3 regions of the Sinorhizobium sp. CCBAU 05631 genome follow, and region 3 is predicted to be linked to each of the others. Evidence: predicted binding sites of a transcription regulator. Region 3 holds the regulator's gene; each other region holds the start of a gene.
The links. Region 3 encodes PhoB, which activates phosphate uptake and scavenging genes when phosphate is short. Its sites were predicted from a motif close to TGTCATNNANCTGTCAT; they were not measured.

Region 1 (6,508 bases), 660 kb from region 3:
GCAGGAAGCCCTCGAGATTCGACATGTCGACGAGAAAGACCTTGAGCACGGCAATGAAGACCAGCACGGCCGAGGCGATGCGGATGCTCTTCGTGTTGAAGCGTGAGCCGACAACGAGCAGCAGAACGCCAAGCACCAGCCAGACCACCGAATAGGTGTAGGTCTCTCCCTGCAGGAAGCCTTTCCAGTCGGCCACGCTTTCGCCCTGCCAGAAGCGGCGCACGCTCAAGGTGGCCCAGGCGAAGGCAAGCACGGCGCCGCTGACGGCAAGCGCCACCACATAGGGCTGCGGACGCCGGTCGCGGGCATACCAGGCAAGGCCGGCATAGCCGATAGCGGGCAGCAGATAGCCGATGAAGAGGAGGTCGAAGAACGGGATTCTGCCGAGCAGCTCGCCACTGAAATAGGGGTTAAGCCCGACGAGATGCGCCGAGAGCACCGACAGCATCGAGAGCACGCCGAGTACCATCCCGCCGTAGCGGAACACCGGGCTTGGCGATCTGCCGTCGAGCGTCATGAAGATGCCGGAAGCGCCGATCGCAAGCAGCGTGTAGATCGCCTGCTCGCCAAGGCTCGGAACGGAGCTGTCGAGAACGCCGCCATTCATCGCATGGCGCACCAGGATCGCGAGCGTCAGCAGCACGAAGAGACTCGCGAGCGCCTGCAAAAGGTTGCGCAGGCGCAAATCCGCGGAAGCGCGCAGGAAATAGGCGCAGCCGACGAGCAGCAGTGCCGGAATGCCGTAGCCCGGCAGGAGTGCATTGAAGACCGGCGTCGTTCCAAGGCTGCCGGGGCCGACGATGGTCGGCTCCCAGGCGATCCGCGCCAGTACGACGATGGCGGCGGCAACGGTCACCCAGGGCAGGACCGGCCAGGTGCGGAGACGCGTCGCAAAGGTGTAGCCGGCGCCGAGGAACGCGATTGCAAGCGTCGTCACCAGCCCGTCCGTCCACGCATGCAGGCCGATGACGAAGAGTCCGAGGGAACCCAAGGCGAGCAGCCCGATTGCGAGATCGAGTTCGCGTCCCTCGGCGTTGCGGCGGGAGAGCCATTCGACGAGGCCGAGGAGGAACAGGCCGCCCGCAAAGGCGGAAAGCCCATGCGGCAGGTCGAATGCGAAATTGCCGGTCATAAGGAACGACATTCCGATGAGAGTGCCGGGCACGACGGCAGCGATGCCGGCCCAAAGAATGGCAAATTGCCGATGCTCCGCGAGGCGCGAAAGCACCGCCGAGGCGAGCAGCAGGAAGAGCGCCGCGAGCACCATCGCCGTCAGCATGGCAGCCCGCCCCGGAACGACGATCTCCGGCGACGCCAATGTCGGGTCGAGATAGGCAAGGACGCCGCTGAGTGCGGTCAGCGTCCACGTCCCGACGACGGCAGCAAGAGACGCGAGCAACGCCGGATAGGCCGCAGTGGCCCGCAGGGCGCCGATGCCGGCGAGACCCGCGGTGACGACGACGAATTCGGCGATCGGGAATCGCGCCGCCTCGACCGCCGGGCTGATAAAGAGAAGCGCAAGGAGCGCCGCCACGATTGCCGCCGACAGCGAGATCGCCGCATGGGGCGGCGTGAAGAGCGTCTCCCAAGGGCCCCGAGCCGCGGCTGGCGATGCGATTGTTTCCGCCGTTGCACCGCTCGCGCGCTCGACGCCGCCGGGCCAGATCAAACCGACGCCGACGACCATCACCAAGAGCGCGGCGGCGACCGGCGGGGCCTCGAAAGGCGCGGCCAACGCGATATAGGCCAGTCCCCAAAGGCCGAGGCCGGCATTTGCGAGCGTCGGCACGATCGTCCAGCGGCGCAGGCGCGAGGCGGCAAGCGTCGCGAGCCAGGCGACCGAGAGAAACGCGAACAGCACCCACGGCCGCGGCTCGCCGCTGGAGACGAAGAGAGGGGTCAGCAACGACGCAAGCAGACCAAGACCGGCAAGCGCCTGGCCATGCAGCAGCGACATGCCGACGGTCGCCAGCGAAATCAGCGCCAGCAGCGCGAACGCCGGCGCCGTCCCGATGTAGCCGTAGATGCCATGCGCCGCATAGACGACGCCGAACAGCGTAACGGCGCCGGCTGCGGTCAGCACGCCGGGAATCATCGCATTGCGGAACCGGTCGGAAATCGTCGGCACCGCCCGGCGCCGGATCACTTCACCGGCGGCCCCGAGCACAAGGCCGAAGACCGCAGCGAGCGTGAGCCGGACCGCCGGGCTCAAAAGCCCGGCCTCGATCGAGTACTGCACCAGGAAAAAGCCGCCGAGCGCCAGCGCAAGTCCGCCGACCCAGACAGGCCAGCGTCCGCCGATACGGCTCTCGAGGCTCTCCGCAGACCGCGCGGCTGCGGGTTCGGCAGTCGCTACAACGGGAGACTCGCTGCCCGTCTCGGCGCCCGCCGGGGCACTGCCGAAAATCTGCGCCCCCTCGCGCGCCTGCGACCACGGCCCCTGCACCGCCTCTTCGCCGACCTCTGGCACAGTCGCTGCCTCGGCCTCTGTTGGCGCAGATGCCGCAGGATCGGGCACGACCTCTTCAGGGGCCTGCGTCGCGAGCCGGGCGATCTCAGCCTTCAGACTTTCGATTTCGGCGTCCAGCCGGTCCGCAGTCCTGCGGCCGCCGAGGAAAGCGGCAAGCGCCAAGACAAAGGCAACAAGGGCGATAAACTCAAGCATGGGCCCCCCCGGCACCACGACGACTCGTGAACGATTCGCACAAGTTAGCCCGGAATGCCAGCGCAGACATGCCGCTTGAACTTTCTCCTTCTTGCAACCGCAGGATTGTGCCGCAGGTCCAACTGTCTCCAGCGGCAGAAGAGCCGCAAACTCTTCATGGTTCTTCACGGTATTGTCGCAGAACTGTCACGAGCTAGCTGGTAGAGCGAGGATGGACGCCGACCACAGGCGGCGCTTCAATCGTTCAAATGGGGAGAATGACCATGGACAAGCATCTCGGCTCGACGGAAGAAACCGAATTCAAGACGCTGACGGAACAGAGGGAGGAGCTGGAAGATATCGGCCAGAACTGTTCCACTAACCCGACCATGGGCGACATCATCAACCGTCGCTTCTCGCGTCGGTCGTTCCTTGGCGGATCCCTTGCGGTTGCCGCCATTTCGACGACGGTCAGCCCGCTTGCGCTGCTTTCGGCCGATGAAGCTCACGCCGAGAGCGCGTCCCGCTTCGACTTCAAGGAGATCGAGGCCGGCGTCGACGAGAAGCATCACGTCGCTGAAGGCTACGACGCCGACATCCTGTTGCGTTGGGGCGACAAGATCTTCGCTGACGGCCCCGAATTCGATCCGCTCAAGCAGACCGCCGAAGCGCAGGGCCGCCAGTTCGGCTACAACAACGACTATGTTGGCTTCATCCCGCTGGACGGGAGCCCAGACCATGGCCTGCTGGTCGTCAACCATGAATACACCAACGCCGAGATCATGTTCCCGAACTTCGCCCGCGTCGAAAAGGTGACGGAGGACGGCAAGGAGGAGGACAAGGTCGTTCTCGGCGAATACACCAAGGAACTGGTCGACATCGAAATGGCCGCCCATGGCGGCACGGTCGTCGAGATCCGCAAGGTTGACGGCAAGTGGCAGCCGGTTCTCGACGGCAAGTACAACCGCCGCATCACGGCAAATACCGAAATGCAGCTCTCCGGTCCGGTGGCCGGCCATGACCGCGTCAAGACCGTAGCCGACCCGACCGGCAGGAAAGTCTTCGGGACCATCAACAATTGCGCCGGCGGCGTCACCGCCTGGGGCACCTACATGATGGCCGAGGAAAACTTCAACGGCTATTTCGGCGGCGAGCTCGCCGAGGATCATCCGGAATTCAAGCAGCTGAAGCGTCTCGGCGCGCCCGGCAGCCAATATGAGTGGTCGAAGTTCTACGAGCGCTTCGACGTATCGAAGGATCCGAACGAGGCCAACCGCTTCGGCTGGGTCGTCGAGGTCGATCCGCTCGACCCGACCTCGGTGCCGAAGAAGCGCACCGCCGTCGGCCGTTTCAAGCATGAGGGCTGCGAATCGATCGTCAACAAGGATGGCCGCGTCGTTCTCTATAGCGGCGACGACGAGCGTTACGACTATGTCTACAAGTTCGTGACGAAGGGCACCTACAATCCGAACGACCGCGCCGCCAACATGGACCTCTTCGACGAAGGCACGCTCTACGTGGCGAAATTCGACGAGGACGGCACGGTCACCTGGATGCCGATCATCCATGGCGAGGGCCCGCTGACGACCGAGAACGGCTTTGCCTCGCAGGCCGACGTCCTGATCAACACCCGGCTTGCCGCCGATGCGCTCGGCGCCACCAAGATGGACCGGCCGGAAGACATCCAGCCCAACGCGAAGACCGGCAAGGTCTATGTCATGCTGACTAACAACACCAAGCGCAAGGAGGAAGAGGCGGACGCTGCCAATCCGCGCGCCAAGAACGCCTTCGGCCACATTGTCGAGATCTCCGAAACGGATGGCGATTTCGCTTCGACGAAATCCAAATGGGACATCCTGCTGAAATGCGGCGACCCGAGCGTTGCGGAAGTCGGTGCTTCCTTCACGACGGCGACGACGAAGAACGGCTGGTTCGGCATGCCGGACAATTGCGCGATCGACTCGGACGGCCGCCTGTGGGTATCGACCGACGGCAATAACGAGAAAGAGACGGGCCGCACCGATGGCGTCTGGGCGATCGAAACCGAAGGCGAAGGACGCGGCACATCGAAGCTGTTCTTCCGGGTTCCGGTCGGCGCGGAAATGTGCGGCCCAAGCTTCAACCCGACGAGCGACACCTTCTTCCTCGCCGTTCAGCACCCCGGCGATGCCGGCCTTGCCACTTACGAGAAGCCGGCAACGCGCTGGCCCGACTTCCGCGACGACATGCCGGTGCGCCCGGCAGTGGTCGCCGTGACCAAGCAGGGCGGCGGCAAGATCGCCTGATGCATGCCGCCCGAAAGTGCTCAGCGGTTTCGGGACAACGACATGCATAGAGAAAGACCTGAAGCGCGTTGCACGGCTCCGTCCAAAGCGACGCGCTCTATGGCCGAATTGCCGGTTCGGGTGCCGCATTGAACGTGCGGCACCTGTTTCGCATCTCATGCTGCCGGGGGCGGGACCGGCTTCAGCGCCTTCAGTGTCGCATGGACGAAACCGTCTCGCGCCGAGGAAACGTCGACGCCGCGCGGTTCATAGACGTGGCGATTGAGGAAATAGGCCGTCAGGCGAAAGGCCGCGGCGAGGCTGTCGTAATCGGCCGCGCTGTCCCCTCCCGAGAGGAAATCCGGAAGCGCAAGCATGCGCTCCGCATAGGGTGCGCCGGCCGCACGGCTAACGGCGCGACCCGTTTTCGGCGACACGTAGACAAGTTCGGCCCGGCCGCCGGTCGCAGCACATTCGGAAAGATCGAGGCCGAAGCCGAGATCGTTCAGGACCGCCAGTTCAAAGCGCACGAACAATTCGCCGGCGTCGGCCGGGTCCTCGAGGTGGTCGACGATCACGGCGAGCGCCTCGTAAAGATGGGGATGCGGATCGCGCTCCGGCAGCAGCCGCAGCAGGGCGCCAAGCGCCTGGATGCCGTAGACCGAGGTCGCCGCCTCCATCAGTCTGGCGGCGCGCAGTTCGAGCGGCTCGATGCGGAACTCGCCGAGATGTTCGTCGAGCCTGGCTCGCCAGGTGACTTCCACCGAATTGCCCGGCTGCAGCACCGGCTGCATCGTTCGCGAGCGGCCGGAGCGCACGAGCCCAAGATGCCGCCCATGCGCGGACGTCATGGCCTCGGCGATGACCGAGCTTTCGCCGTGCCGCCGGATGCCGAGAATGATGGCCTGATCGCTCCATTGCATGGAAAAGGCATACACCCGCTGCGGAAAGCGGATCAAGCGAAGATGGCGCGTAAATCGGGCCGCGCCCCTGGGCCACCCAGACCAGCGACCGTCGCCCTTTCCGGGACCTGTTCGCCGCACTACAATTCTATCATTGTCCAGCCGAATCGCGGCCAGCCTTCCTGTACGAAGCGGCTGCCGTCCCCACGGACAACCACCAGGAGTGTTTGGAGTATGTGTGTTTCCCGCCTCGTCCAGCCTCTCACGCTCCTCCTTGTTCTGGCCGCGCTGGCGGGCTGTGCGACGAGTACCGCGCAGCCGCCCCGGCCGCGGGGACCGGATCCCTATTTCACGGCGATGTACGGACCGCAGCCGGACGAGGCGTTCCCCTTGCCTGCCACCGACATAAGCAAGGTCGATCCGCGCTTCCTGCGGCAGCAGGTGCCCTACGTCACCCACGAGCCGCCGGGCACGATCGTCATCGACACGCCGGACCGATACCTCTATCTCGTGCAGGGCGGCGGCATGGCGCTGCGCTACGGGATCGGCGTCGGCAAGGCGGGGCTGGAATTTGCCGGCGAGGCGCGCATCGGCCGCAAGGCCCAATGGCCCCGCTGGATACCGACCTCGGACATGGTCGCCCGCGAGCCGGAACGCTATGGCCCGCTTGCCGACGGCATGGATCCGGGCCCGACCAA
Region 2 (6,508 bases), 1.6 Mb from region 3:
CTTGAACCAGAGCCGCATGGCGTTTTCGCTGATTTCCGTCGGCTCGAGGGGACGCGTTCTTTTCGTGCGACCGCCATTTGCCGGGCGGAGCAGTTTGTAGGCTACGAGTTCGGCGAGGAAGGCCGTCGCCGTGTTCCGGCTGGCAGCGCCCGTTTCGCGCATGACTTTCAGCAATCGCGCTGCGGTGATGCCGGAATCGGCGTCGTTCGGGTCGCGCTCCAGGTGTAAGGCATAGGCGGCTTGCGTCAGCATCCATCTCTGGTGGGCTGCCACGAGGCGCGCGATGCGCGGAAACAGGTCGTTCATGGAAATCAGGGTACGCGCGCCCGCTTGCAAGACCTCAAGAAATTGAGGGTTTTGCACGAGAGCGTCCACCGTTAAGGTGGGCGGAGTCTTCCGTCCGGCTTCTTCCGTCCCAGCAAGCCGCTGCATCTGTTGCGTATGCTCCAGATCTCTCCACGCACCGAATGCTCGCTTACCCCGTGCCCCGGCGCAATCAACATAAAATCTCACCTTGGCCTAAACGCGCAAGTACGCCGTTTGGGTTCACGTAAATTTTAGGGGAATTTGCGGCGCCGATGCCACCGGCGGGTGAAGAGCCGTGGCTGCTATAGTTTGGTATGACTAACGGCTTGGCCGGTAAGCTCAGGATTCGTGCGGACATAGCAGCGTCTCCGCAGAATTTTGAAGTTGATTTCTGGCATCCGTACAGCTGTACGACGCGCGAAAATCGTTAAAGCATCGTATCTGTTGTCATTTTAGCGGAGTCTGACTTGCGCAAAAGTTGATTCTGTCTTGTTTCGGATCGGCCTGCATCCAATCGGAACCCGGCGAGAATTGGGGCGCGGATAGTCAAATACGCAATTGGCCCGGCGGGGACACCGGGCCAATGAGTGCGTTCGCAGACGATCCGCTTATAAGCCGGCGCTGAAAAGTTCGGCGTGCGACTTGAAGAAGCGCTCGGTGCTATAGCGCTTGCCGAACATCATGTCGTGCTGGAGGAAGCGGTAGTCGCGCAGCGTCACCGGAATCTTCGGCTGGCGCAGCCAGTTCTCCAAGCCCTTGCCGTTCTTGCGGATCAGCAAATAGCGATCGAGAACGCGGAAGTGGTCGTGAACCTTACCGAGGAAGCCCGTGTAGTAGGGGTGCTCATAGCCCGCCTGCTTCAGGATCTGGTAGGAAAGAAAAGCCGGGCTGATGCTGCCGATATCCTTTTGCGCACCGGTCTTGTTCGACCAGACGACAAGCGGCGTTTCGTGCTGCGCCTTCATCTGGTCCTTCGAGCCCTTGCGTTCCGCCGTCACGTCTTTCATGTAGCCGGTGCTGGTGTAGACGGTGTTGAGCGGCGGCAGGTGGTCGCCGAAGAGAACGATGATCGTCTCGCGATCCCGCTGCTTCGCCCACTCCATGAGCATTTTCAGGCTGTCGTCGGCCTCCTTGATCCCTTGAGCGTAGGTGGCAAGCACCTGCCGGTCGCTTTCCGGGAGGTCGCCCTCGACCTTGATGGTGTTCTTCGCGTAGCGGTTCGGCTCGTAGGGCCCATGGCCCTGCAGCGTCACGGCAAAGAAGAAGAAGGGTTCGTCCATCGCGTCGGCCTGGCGGATGATCTCCTTTGTCAGCGATTCATCCGAAGCGAAAATTCCGCGCTTCTGCATCGCCGGCAGGTTCTCTTCGGAGCGGAAGGTATCGAAGCCGAAGGCCTTGTAGACGGCGGTGCGGTTCCAGAACCAGCCCTGGAACGGGTGGATGGCGCGCGACACATAGCCTTCGCCGCGGAAGAAGGTTGCGAGCGACGGGATCGGATTGCGGATATATTGCTGGTATGGAATGCTGCCATAGGGCAAGAAGGCATTCGAAAAGCCGGTCAGCGCTTCGAACTCGACATTGGCCGTCATGCCGCCGAATTCGGGCGAGAAGACGTTGCCGCCCTGGAGTTCGCGGATCGTCGGCATCGGATCGGGCGTCAGCTTGACCTTGGGCAGACGCGTCGGATCCCAGAAGGATTCGCTCATCAGCACGATGACGTCCGGCTTGCCCCGATGCGTCGTTCCGGCGGGCAGCGGCTTTACGGGAATTCGACCGATCGCATCGGCCATGTAGCCGGGCGGAGCGCTCACATTGGCCATCGGCAGGTTGATCGCGAAGGCGAGCACGAAGCCGTTGTGGCGGTAGTTCTCGGTCTGGTCCCACATGATCGGAATGACGCGCAACCGGTCACGGACCCACGAGAACTGGTTGTAGTCCATGATGTTCCAGAAGGCGACGAGCAGCGGCAGGGCGAAGACGACCCGTGCGAGACGCTCCCGGCTGGTCAGCTTCGGAAAATTCCGCCAGGCGTAGCGCAGCAGCAGGGCGATGGCGATGACGGTTGCCAGAATTCCGAGAACGACGCCGACTGCGGTCCATGGCCGATCCTTCACCAGCACCGGCATCAGCTCCATGATCTGACGGCCGAACAGAAAATCGGTGGGATAGAGCGGGTCGGACAGGAAGACTTGCTTCTGCTGGCAGATAAATGCCGGGATGATGGCGAGCGGCGCCACCACGAGCGCGCCCTTGTGCTCACGGCCAAACAGCGCGTCGAGGGCCAGCATGACGAGGAAGAAGACTGCGACCGTCGTCCAGGCCGGCCGCATCGGATCGATGAAATAGGCGATCGTTTCGGAGCCTGACTGGCGCACGATGAACTCGACCGCAAAGACGATCGTCGCGGCAAGCGAAAGCGAAAACAGCGCGCTGCGGGTGCCCGCCAGGGTCTTTGCGTGTCTGACGGAAAAGCCCGGCCTTTCGACATAGACCTGAGGACCTCTCGCGGCGGAATCGATACTGGCCACAACTTCTCCAATTTCACAAAACTTTCGTTCAACTGTCATACGACCGTCATCTTGAACGGGGGATGAATGGCGAAGCGGCTTTGATGATCCTCAGGTTCCCGCTGTGGCGACGGGTCCCTGTCGCGTCACTAACGGCCGGGAACAACAGGATTTTTCAGATTTTTTCTACGCATTGCGATTGGGAGGGGGTTTTTTGCCACCTGATGCGTTAAGTACAAGCCTTAAGCTGGATGCATTCGCCGAGGAAACACCGACAGGCCTGCCATGACCCCACAGAAAGCCGCACCTTCGACGCTACGGATCGCCGTAGCCCAGCTCAATCCGACCGTCGGCGATATCGCCGGCAACCTGGCCAAGGCGCGCGAAGCGCGGGCCGACGCCGCGCGCCAGGGCGCCGACCTGGTGCTGTTCACCGAGCTTTTCATTTCCGGCTATCCGCCTGAAGACCTGGTGCTGAAACCGGCCTTCCTGAAGGCGTGCCTGCGCGCCGTCGAGAACCTCGCCGCAGAGACGGCGGATGGAGGGCCGGGAGTGATCATCGGCTTCCCCCGTCAAGCCTCCGCGCAGCGGCACAATTCGGTGGCCGTCCTGGACGGGGGCAAGATCATCGCCGTCCGTGACAAGGTGGATCTGCCGAATTACGGCGAGTTCGACGAAAAGCGGGTGTTCGATCAAGGCGAGATGCCCGGTCCGGTGAATTTCCGCGGCATTCGCATCGGGGTTCCGATCTGCGAAGACATTTGGGGAGAGCTCGGCGTCTGCGAGACGCTCGAGGAAAGCGGCGCCGAAATCCTGCTTTCTCCGAACGGATCGCCCTACTACCGCGGTAAAGTTGATGTCCGTCACCAGATCGTGCTGAAGCAGGTGATAGAGACCGGCTTGCCGATGATCTATGCCAATCAGCTCGGCGGGCAGGACGAACTGGTCTTCGACGGCGCGAGCTTCGGCTTCAATGCCGATCGCTCGCTCGCCTTCCAGATGAGCCAGTTCGAGGAGGCGCTCGCGATCTCCGAATGGACGAGGGGTGACGACGGCTGGGTCTCACACAACGGACTCCGGTCTCGCCTGCCGGAATGCGAGGAGGCAGACTATCGCGCCTGCATGTTGGGGCTGCGCGACTACGTCAACAAGAACGGCTTCAAGAACGTCGTCCTCGGCCTGTCGGGCGGCATCGACTCGGCGATCTGCGCGGCGCTCGCCGTGGACGCGCTCGGCGAGGAGCGGGTTCGCACGATCATGCTGCCCTATCGCTATACGTCGCGGGAATCGCTGAAGGACGCCGAGGCCTGTGCCAAGGCGCTCGGCTGCCATTATGACGTCGTTGCGATCGAGGAGCCCGTCGAAGGCTTTCTCAATGCTCTCGCCGACACGTTCGAGGGGACCGAATCCGGGATCACCGAGGAGAACCTGCAGAGCCGCACGCGCGGCACGATCCTGATGGCGATCTCCAACAAGTTCGGCTCGATGGTGGTGACCACCGGCAACAAATCGGAAATGTCGGTCGGCTACGCGACGCTCTACGGCGACATGAACGGCGGCTTTAACCCGATCAAGGACCTTTACAAGATGCAGGTCTATGCACTGTCGCGCTGGCGCAATGGCGCTGTGCCGCCCGGAGCACTCGGCCCCTCCGGCGAGGTCATCCCGCTGAACATCATCGACAAGGCGCCCTCGGCCGAACTGCGGCCCAACCAGACCGACCAGGACTCGCTGCCGCCCTATCCGGTCCTCGACGACATTCTCGAGTGCCTGGTGGAGAAGGAACTGAGTACCGAGGAAATCGTCGCCCGCGGGCATGACGAGGCCACGGTGCATCGGATCGAACACCTGCTCTACATCGCCGAATACAAGCGGCGGCAGTCGGCTCCCGGGGTCAAGATCACCAAGAAGAATTTCGGCCGGGACCGGCGCTATCCGATCACCAACCGTTTCCGCGACCGAGGGTAGATCATGCGCAGTTCGGTGGAGATTTTCGATATTGCCACCGGCGAGACGCAAGTCGTCTGGCAGACGGAGCGGCTGGTCGAGGCGCCGAACTGGTCGCCGGACGGCAAATCCCTGATCATCAACGGCGACGGCAGGCTCTATCGGCTTGCCTTTGACGGTTCCGAGCCCGTGGAAATCGACACGGGCGTTGCCGGGCAATGCAACAACGATCACGGCATTTCGCCGGACGGGAAAACGCTGGCGATCAGCGACAAGACCGAATTCGGCAAGTCGGCGATCTATCTGCTGCCGGCCGAGGGCGGCACGCCGCTTCTGGTGACGCGCAACCTGCCGTCCTATTGGCACGGCTGGTCCCCGGATGGGAAAACCTTGACCTATTGCGGGATCCGCGACCAGATCTTCGACATCTACACGATTTCGGTCGATGGCGGAGAGGAGCGGCGCCTGACGCATGGCGAGGGCCGCAACGACGGCCCGGACTGGTCGCCGGACGGTGCGTGGATCTATTTCAATTCGAGCCGCACCGGCCGCATGCAGATCTGGCGGGTGAGGCCGGACGGCAGCGATGTCCAGCGCATCACCGACAGCCCTTATGGTGACTGGTTCCCGCACCCGTCGCCGGACGGCAGGCATCTGCTGGTGCTGTCCTATGACGGCGAGGTCTTCGACCATCCGCGCGATCTCGATGTGCGGCTTCGGCTGATGGATCCGGAAGGCAGCAATGCGCGTGTCCTCTTCGAACTCTTCGGCGGGCAGGGGACGATGAACGTTCCGAACTGGTCGCCCAACGGCGATGCCTTCGCCTTCGTGCGTTATCGGCCGGCTTGAGCAGGGCGCGGCGCCCCCGCCTTGCGTTTCGCCGGCGGCTGTGCCCATATGCGGCCGTCAGGTGCCCGCTTGCTGCGGGAGAATCGGGAAGCCGGTAGAATTCCGGCACGTGCCCAACGCTGTAACGGTGACGTCTGCGCCAAAAGAGTTCTGAGCATTTTCAGAGCTTTGCCACTGGTTCCTGATGCGATCTGGGAAGGTGGCGCAGCCGAGTGACCCGAAGTCAGAAGACCGGCCTGGCGAGATAGACCGGCCCCGCGCGGACGGCGGGAGGTTGCGCATTGTTGGGGATCGAACGATGCTGCCTGACCCGAACGGCTGCCTTGCGGCGGCCGGTGCCTTTTCGCCGGACGAGCGCGCCGCCGTCTATCGTGCCATCGAGACGCGCCGCGACGTGCGCGACGAGTTCCTGCCCGAACCGCTGCCCGAACCGCTGATCGCCCGCCTGCTCGAAGCGGCGCATCGTGCCCCGTCCGTCGGCTTCATGCAGCCGTGGAACTTCGTGCTCGTACGGCGAATCGAGACGCGGGAGAGGGTCTGGCAGGCATTCCAGCGCGCCAATGAGGAGGCAGCCGGAATGTTTTCGGGCGAGGCGCAGGCGAAATACCGGTCACTCAAGCTCGAGGGCATACGCAAGGCGCCGCTCGGCATTTGCGTGACCTGCGACCGGACCCGCGGCGGCGCCGTCGTGCTCGGCCGCACGCACAATTCGCAAATGGACGTGTATTCGACGGTTTGCGCGGTGCAGAATCTTTGGCTCGCGGCGCGGTCCGAAGGCGTCGGCGTCGGTTGGGTCAGCATTTTCCACGAGAACGAGGTCAAAGATATCCTCGGAATTCCGGAGCACATCGAAATCGTCGCCTGGCTGTGCCTTGGCTATGTCGATCGCCTCTACCAGC
Region 3 (6,508 bases):
GCACCGCATTGCCGACCGCCATCGCCAGCGGATTGCCGCCGTAGGTGGAGCCGTGGGTGCCGGCCACCATGCCGGCCGCCGCCGCTTCCGTTGCCAGGCAGGCGCCGAGAGGGAAGCCGCCGCCGATGCCCTTGGCGACGGCCATGATGTCCGGCTTGATGCCCGACCATTCATGCGCGAAGAGCTTGCCTGTGCGGCCGACGCCGCACTGGACCTCGTCGAGGATCAACAGCAGCCCGAACTCGTCGCAGAGCGCGCGCAGTTCCTGCATGAATTCTTTCGAAGCGAGGCGAATGCCGCCCTCGCCCTGGATCGGCTCGACCAGGATTGCAGCGGTCTCGTCGTTGATCGCGGTCTTGACGGCGGCGATGTCGCCGAACGGCACCTGATAGAAGCCCGGAGCCTTCGGCCCGAACCCTTCGATGTATTTCTGCTGGCCGCCGGCGGCAATCGTCGCGATGGTGCGGCCGTGGAAGGCGCCTTCGAAGGTGATGATGTGGAACCGCTCCGGATGGCCCTTGGCGAAATGGTAGCGGCGCGCCGTCTTGATCGCACATTCGAGCGCTTCCGCACCGGAATTGGTGAAGAACACTCGATCGGCGAAGGTGACCGCCGTCAGCCGCTGCGCCAGGCTCTCCTGGCCGGGAACATCGTAGAGATTGGACACATGCCAGAGCTTCTCCGCCTGCGCTTTCAGCGCTTCGACGAGATGAGGATGGGCATGGCCGAGCGAAATGACCGCGACGCCGGCTGCAAAGTCGAGATAGCGGGTGCCGTCTTCGGCAATCAGCCAGACGCCCTCGCCTCGCTCGAAACGCAACGGCGCACGCAGATAGGTGTCGTAGAGCGGCGTTGTTGCGGCCATGATCAGCATCTCCTTCGTCATCGGCATCGCTGTCGGACGTATCGGCCCGACAAAAATCAAAAATGCCGCCTTTCGGCGGCGCAGGCACTATTCCCATATCGCGGCGCAATGTCAACAAAACCAAGGCTTGCAACAGTCGCGCCGGCCCGGATTCCGCACCGCGAAAAAATCCCGATGCGGGGCTTGCAAAAATGCAACTATCCGACAGCAAGTTGGGGAAAACTGCGAAATCGATTCGGCGCGATTCCGGCGACTCTTGCCACGGAGTCACCCGGCCGGTAGGTTAATATTCAATTACTAGACGCATGCGGCGGACCTAGTCACCAAAATAGTTATCGCGTTGTAACTCCGGGGCTTTTCCGGAGAACGGTGATGGATTCTGCCATCCCAACGCCGAGAACGGGGAGTGCAGACATGAACTGGACGGACGAGCGGGTTGAGAAGCTGAAGAAGCTATGGTCCGAGGGCCTAAGCGCGAGCCAGATCGCGGCGCAGCTGGGAGGCGTCAGCCGTAACGCGGTGATCGGCAAGGTTCATCGGTTGAGCCTGCCAGGCCGCGCCAAGGCCGGCGGAGCGACAGCGGCGGCTCGTCCCAAGCGGACGACCTCGGCGCCCCGCGCCCCGAACTACGCGGCACGCGCCGTGACCCGGACGGTTACCCGCGCTGCCGGCACGGCCGTGCTCAAGGAAGAGGTCGCCGTCGATCTGGTGGCGGAGCAGGATCTCGCACTCGACACCAACATTGTCGTGCCGATGTCGCGCCGGCTGGAACTCACCCAGCTGACCGAGCGGACCTGCAAATGGCCGATCGGCGACCCGCTCAAGGAAGAATTCCACTTCTGCGGCAACGACTCGCCGGAATCCTCCCCCTATTGCAGCTACCACGCTCGCCTCGCCTACCAGCCCTCGGCCGAGCGGCGCCGCGCGCGCTGATCGGTCGGAGCAATAACAAATAACGCATGAAGGGGCCCGTCGGGCCCCTTATCACTTTGGAACGCCGGAAGAGCAGCGCAAGCGTCAGCTTTCCAACGAATAGCCGGCGCCGCGCACCGTCCTGATCACATCGGGCATATTGGAGAAATTCAGAGCCTTGCGCAGCCGGCCGACATGGACGTCGACCGTTCGCTCGTCGACATAGATGTCGTGCCCCCAGACGCCGTCGAGCAGCTGCGAGCGGGAGAAGACGCGGCCTGGCGAGGCCATCAGGAACTCCAGGAGCCGGAACTCCGTCGGGCCGAGCCTCACTTCGCGGGTGCGACGATGCACGCGATGGGTTTCGCGGTCGAGCTCTATGTCGCCGCAGCGAAGCACCGTCGACAGCACTTCAGGCTTCGCTCGCCGGAGCATCGCTTTGACCCGCGCCATCAGCTCCGGCGTCGAGAACGGCTTGACGACGTAGTCGTCGGCACCGGTCGCAAGGCCTCGCACCCGCTCGCTTTCCTCGCCGCGCGCCGTCAGCATGATGATCGGCAGCCGCTCGGTCTCCGGGCGCTGTCGGAGACGGCGGCAAAGCTCGATGCCGGAGACGCCGGGCAGCATCCAGTCGAGGATGAGAAGGTCGGGCAAGCGCTCCTGCAGGCGGATCTCCGCTTCGTCGCCGCGAAAGATCGTATCGACCTCGAAGCCCTCAGCCTCGAGATTGTAGCGCAGCAGCACGCTGAGCGCTTCCTCGTCCTCGACAACGGCTATCTTCGGCAACATTCAGTTACGACTCCTTGCCTAGATTCATGATTGGCGGGTGTCCCCTCAGTCGGTGACGGATCCGAGCGTTGACGTCATGTCGTCCTTCGGCCGCTCGCCCTGCGGCTGGGCGCCCGTCGCCATGTAGTAGATGGTTTCGGCGATATTGGTGGCGTGGTCGCCGATACGCTCGATGTTCTTGGCGCAGAAAAGGAGATGCGTGCAGGGGGTGATGTTGCGCGGATCCTCCATCATGTAGGTCAACAGCTCGCGGAACAACGAGGTGTAAATCGCGTCGATCTCCTCGTCGCGTTCGCGGATGCTGTTTGCCTTCTCCGGCGAACGCGAGGCGTAAACGTCGAGGACCTCCTTGAGCTGGATCAGGGCGAGTTCGGCGAGGTGCTCGAGACCGCGCGCCAGCTTGCGCGGAATGCCGGAGCCGGCAACCGCGATGACGCGCTTGGCAGTGTTCTTGCCGAGGTCGCCGACGCGCTCGAGATCGGCGGCGATCCGGATCGACCCCATGATCTCGCGGAGATCCGCGGCCATCGGCTGTCGCTTGGCGATGGTGACGATCGCCTTTTCGCCGATCTGGCGCTCGGCGTCGTCCAAGATTGCATCGTCGGAAATGACCTTCTGGGCGAGCGCCAGATCGGAATTCACCAAAGCCCGGACGGAATCCGCCACCATCTGCTCGGCCTGGCCGCCCATCTCCGAGATCCGGCGCGTCAGATATTTAAGCTCTTCGTCGAAGGCTGTCGTTATGTGGGGGTGAGACATCTACGGTTCCTCGAGGGCGCACTCTTCGCGGTGGGTTTTCGGGCGATCAGCCGAAGCGGCCCATGATGTAATCCTGGGTGCGCTGGTCGTCCGGATTGGTGAACATCTTGTCGGTGTCGTTCTCCTCGACGAGATTGCCGAGGTGGAACATGGCGGTGCGCTGCGAGACGCGGGCCGCCTGCTGCATCGAGTGGGTCACGATGACGATGGTGAAATTGGCGCGCAGCTCGTGAATGAGCTCTTCGACCTTGGCCGTGGCGATCGGGTCGAGGGCCGAGCAGGGCTCGTCCATGAGAATCACTTCCGGGCTGACGGCAACGGCGCGGGCGATGCAGAGGCGCTGTTGCTGGCCGCCGGAAAGACCCGTCCCCGGCTCCTGCAGGCGGTCCTTCACCTCATTCCACAGGCCCGCCTTCCGCAGGCTCGTTTCGACGATCTCATCGAAATCGGCCTTCGTGCGGGCCAGGCCGTGGATGCGCGGCCCGTAGGAAACATTCTCATAGATCGACTTTGGGAACGGATTGGGCTTCTGGAAGACCATGCCGACGCGGGCGCGCAGTTCCACCACGTCGATCGACGGATCGTAGATGTCGTCCTCGTCGAGGGTGATCCGGCCGGTGACCCGGCAATTCTCGATCGTGTCGTTCATGCGGTTGAGCGTCCGCAGGAAGGTCGACTTGCCGCATCCGGAAGGACCGATGAGCGCCGTCACGGTATTCTCGCGGATATTCAGGTTGACGTCGAAGAGCGCGCGCTTCTCGCCGTAATAGACCGACACATCCTTACCGATCATCTTCAAGGGCACCGTGTTCATTTTCTGGTCCAGAGCCTTTTCGACTGCAGCTTCCGACATGATGTTCATAGTCCTTACCCCACTACCAGCGACGCTCAAAGCGACGCCGCAACAGAATTGCGCCGAGGTTCATGATGACGAGGAAGATCAGCAGGATGATGATCGCCCCCGAGGTACGCTCGACGAAGGCGCGCTCAGCCTCGTTCGCCCACATGTAGATCTGCACGGGGAGCGCCGTGGACGGTTCGAGCGGCGAGCCCGGATAGTCGACGACGAAGGCGACCATGCCGATCAGGAGCAGCGGCGCCGTCTCGCCGAGGGCGTGCGCCAGGCCGATGATCGTGCCGGTCAGGATGCCGGGCATGGCAAGCGGCAGCACATGGTGGAAGATCGTCTGCATCTTCGAGGCGCCGAGGCCGAGCGCGGCGGAGCGGATCGACGGAGGCACGGCCTTCAGCGCGGCGCGCGTCGCGATGATGATCGTCGGTAGCGTCATCAGGGTCAGCACGAATCCACCGACGAGGGCCGCCGAGCGCGGCATGCCGGCGAAATTCACGAAGACGGCGAGACCGAGAAGGCCGTAGACGATCGACGGCACGGCGGCGAGATTGTTGATGTTGACCTCGATCAGGTCGGTCAGCCGGTTCTTCGGCGCGAATTCCTCGAGATAGATCGAGGCGGCGACGCCGATCGGCAGCGACAGGACGAGGACGATCAGCATCATATAGGCAGACCCGACCAGCGCCACGCCAACGCCGGCCGCTTCCGGGCGGCTCGATGCGCCGAACGTGAAGATGCCGGTGTTGAAGCTCTTCTTCAGCACGCCGGCCTCGGCCAGCTGGTTCATCCAGGCGACCTGCTGGTCCTTGACCTTGCGCTTCGATTCGTCGACCGTGAGGTCGATCTGGCCCTTGAAGGCCGAATCGATGTTCGCGTCGGCGAGCAGCGTCACCGGGATCGTCTTGCCGATCACCGAAGGGTCGGCAACGACAATGTCACGCAGCTGCGTGCGGACGCTGTCGGAGACCATGTCGTTCGCCTGTTTCACAAGCGGCCGCTTCTTCGGGTCGATGCCGAGCTGCTTGACCAGGGCGTCGCGGACGAGCACCGGATAATTGGCGGTCATCAGTTGCTTCGGATCGGTCGCGCGCTCGTTCTTCGGGTCGATCACCTTTTCGGAAAACTCGATCGGCAGCGTGATCGTCGTCTGCTGGAAGGCCGTGTAGCCTTTCGAGACAACACTCCAGACAAGGACCGCCAGGAAGAACAGGCCGATAACGATGGCGCTGATGCCATAGGCACGGAACCGGCGCTCCGCGGCGTAGCGGCGCTTTATGCCGATGTCGCGGCGGCTTTCGGCGGGACGGGTCGAGACCCTTACCGTGGGAGAAGCAACGTCGGTCATTCGTACTGTTCCCGATATTTGCGCACGATGTAGAGCGCATAGATGTTGAGGCAGAGCGTGATGACGAAGAGTGTGATGCCGAGCGCGAAGGCGACCAGAGTCTGCGGCGAAGTGAACTCCAGGTCGCCGGTCAGCTGGTGGACGATCTTGACCGTTACCGTCGTCATCGGTTCGAACGGGTCGAGCTGCATGCGCGCGGCGACGCCGGCAGCAAGCACGACGATCATCGTCTCACCGACCGCGCGCGAGGCGGTCAGCAGCAGCGCTCCGACGATGCCGGGCAGTGCGGCGGGAAGAATGACCTTCTTCACCGTCTCCGAGCGCGTCGCGCCGAGCCCGAGCGAGCCGTCGCGCAGCGCCCGCGGCACCTGCGTGATGATGTCGTCCGACAGCGACGAGACGAACGGAATGAGCATGATGCCCATGACGATGCCAGCGGTCAGCACGCTCTGCGCCTGAATGAAATTCTGGTAGTTGCCGGTGATGAGGCCGTTCAGCTGCGTCGAGATGTCGCGCAGGAACGGGCCGACTGTGACGAGCGCGAAGAAGCCGTAGACGATCGTCGGGATGCCCGCCAGCACCTCCAGCAGCGGCTTCGCAATAGACCGCAGCCGCGGACTGGCATACTCGGCCATGTAGATGGCGGCGAACAGGCCGATCGGTACAGCAAACAGCATGGCGACAAAAGCGATATAGAGCGTACCGCCGAGAAGCGGCAGCAGGCCGAACTGGCCGGAGGCGCCCTCGCTGCCTGCCGCGGCGAAGCGCGGATCCCAGACCGTGCCGAAGAAGAACTCCATCGGCGAAACCATGCTGAAGAAGCGACCGGCTTCCGACAACATCGAGCCGATGATGCCGATCGTCGTCAGGATCGCGATCGACGAAGCGACGACGAGCGAGCCGAGCATGACGCGCTCGACCTGATTGCGGGCGCGAAAGCGGGTGGTAACGTTGCGGATTGCATAGAGGCCGCCGGCGATGGCGA

Region 1: a site for PhoB is predicted at 2,839-2,855, ahead of SS05631_RS03820 (PhoX family phosphatase). Genes of this name have one in related genera too.
Region 2: a site for PhoB is predicted at 2,868-2,884, ahead of SS05631_RS08675 (LTA synthase family protein). Genes of this name have one in related genera too.

What each region holds. Positions count from the first base shown of each region.
Region 1 covers NZ_CP023063.1:794,980-801,487, reverse strand. Annotated here, with positions in the region: gene SS05631_RS03825 (DUF2339 domain-containing protein) at 1-2,665, opposite strand, end outside; gene SS05631_RS03820 (PhoX family phosphatase) at 2,929-4,929, shown strand; gene recO (DNA repair protein RecO) at 5,085-5,831, opposite strand; gene SS05631_RS03810 (L,D-transpeptidase) at 6,045-6,508, shown strand, end outside.
Region 2 covers NZ_CP023063.1:1,750,423-1,756,930, reverse strand. Annotated here, with positions in the region: gene SS05631_RS08680 (hypothetical protein) at 1-432, opposite strand, end outside; gene SS05631_RS08675 (LTA synthase family protein) at 915-2,834, opposite strand; gene SS05631_RS08670 (NAD+ synthase) at 3,099-4,781, shown strand; gene SS05631_RS08665 (TolB family protein) at 4,785-5,609, shown strand; cobalamin riboswitch at 5,652-5,864, shown strand; gene bluB (5,6-dimethylbenzimidazole synthase) at 5,908-6,508, shown strand, end outside.
Region 3 covers NZ_CP023063.1:132,689-139,196, reverse strand. Annotated here, with positions in the region: gene SS05631_RS00645 (aspartate aminotransferase family protein) at 1-865, opposite strand, end outside; gene SS05631_RS00640 (GcrA family cell cycle regulator) at 1,280-1,798, shown strand; gene phoB (phosphate regulon transcriptional regulator PhoB) at 1,883-2,566, opposite strand; gene phoU (phosphate signaling complex protein PhoU) at 2,612-3,325, opposite strand; gene pstB (phosphate ABC transporter ATP-binding protein PstB) at 3,372-4,187, opposite strand; gene pstA (phosphate ABC transporter permease PstA) at 4,201-5,523, opposite strand; gene pstC (phosphate ABC transporter permease subunit PstC) at 5,520-6,508, opposite strand, start outside.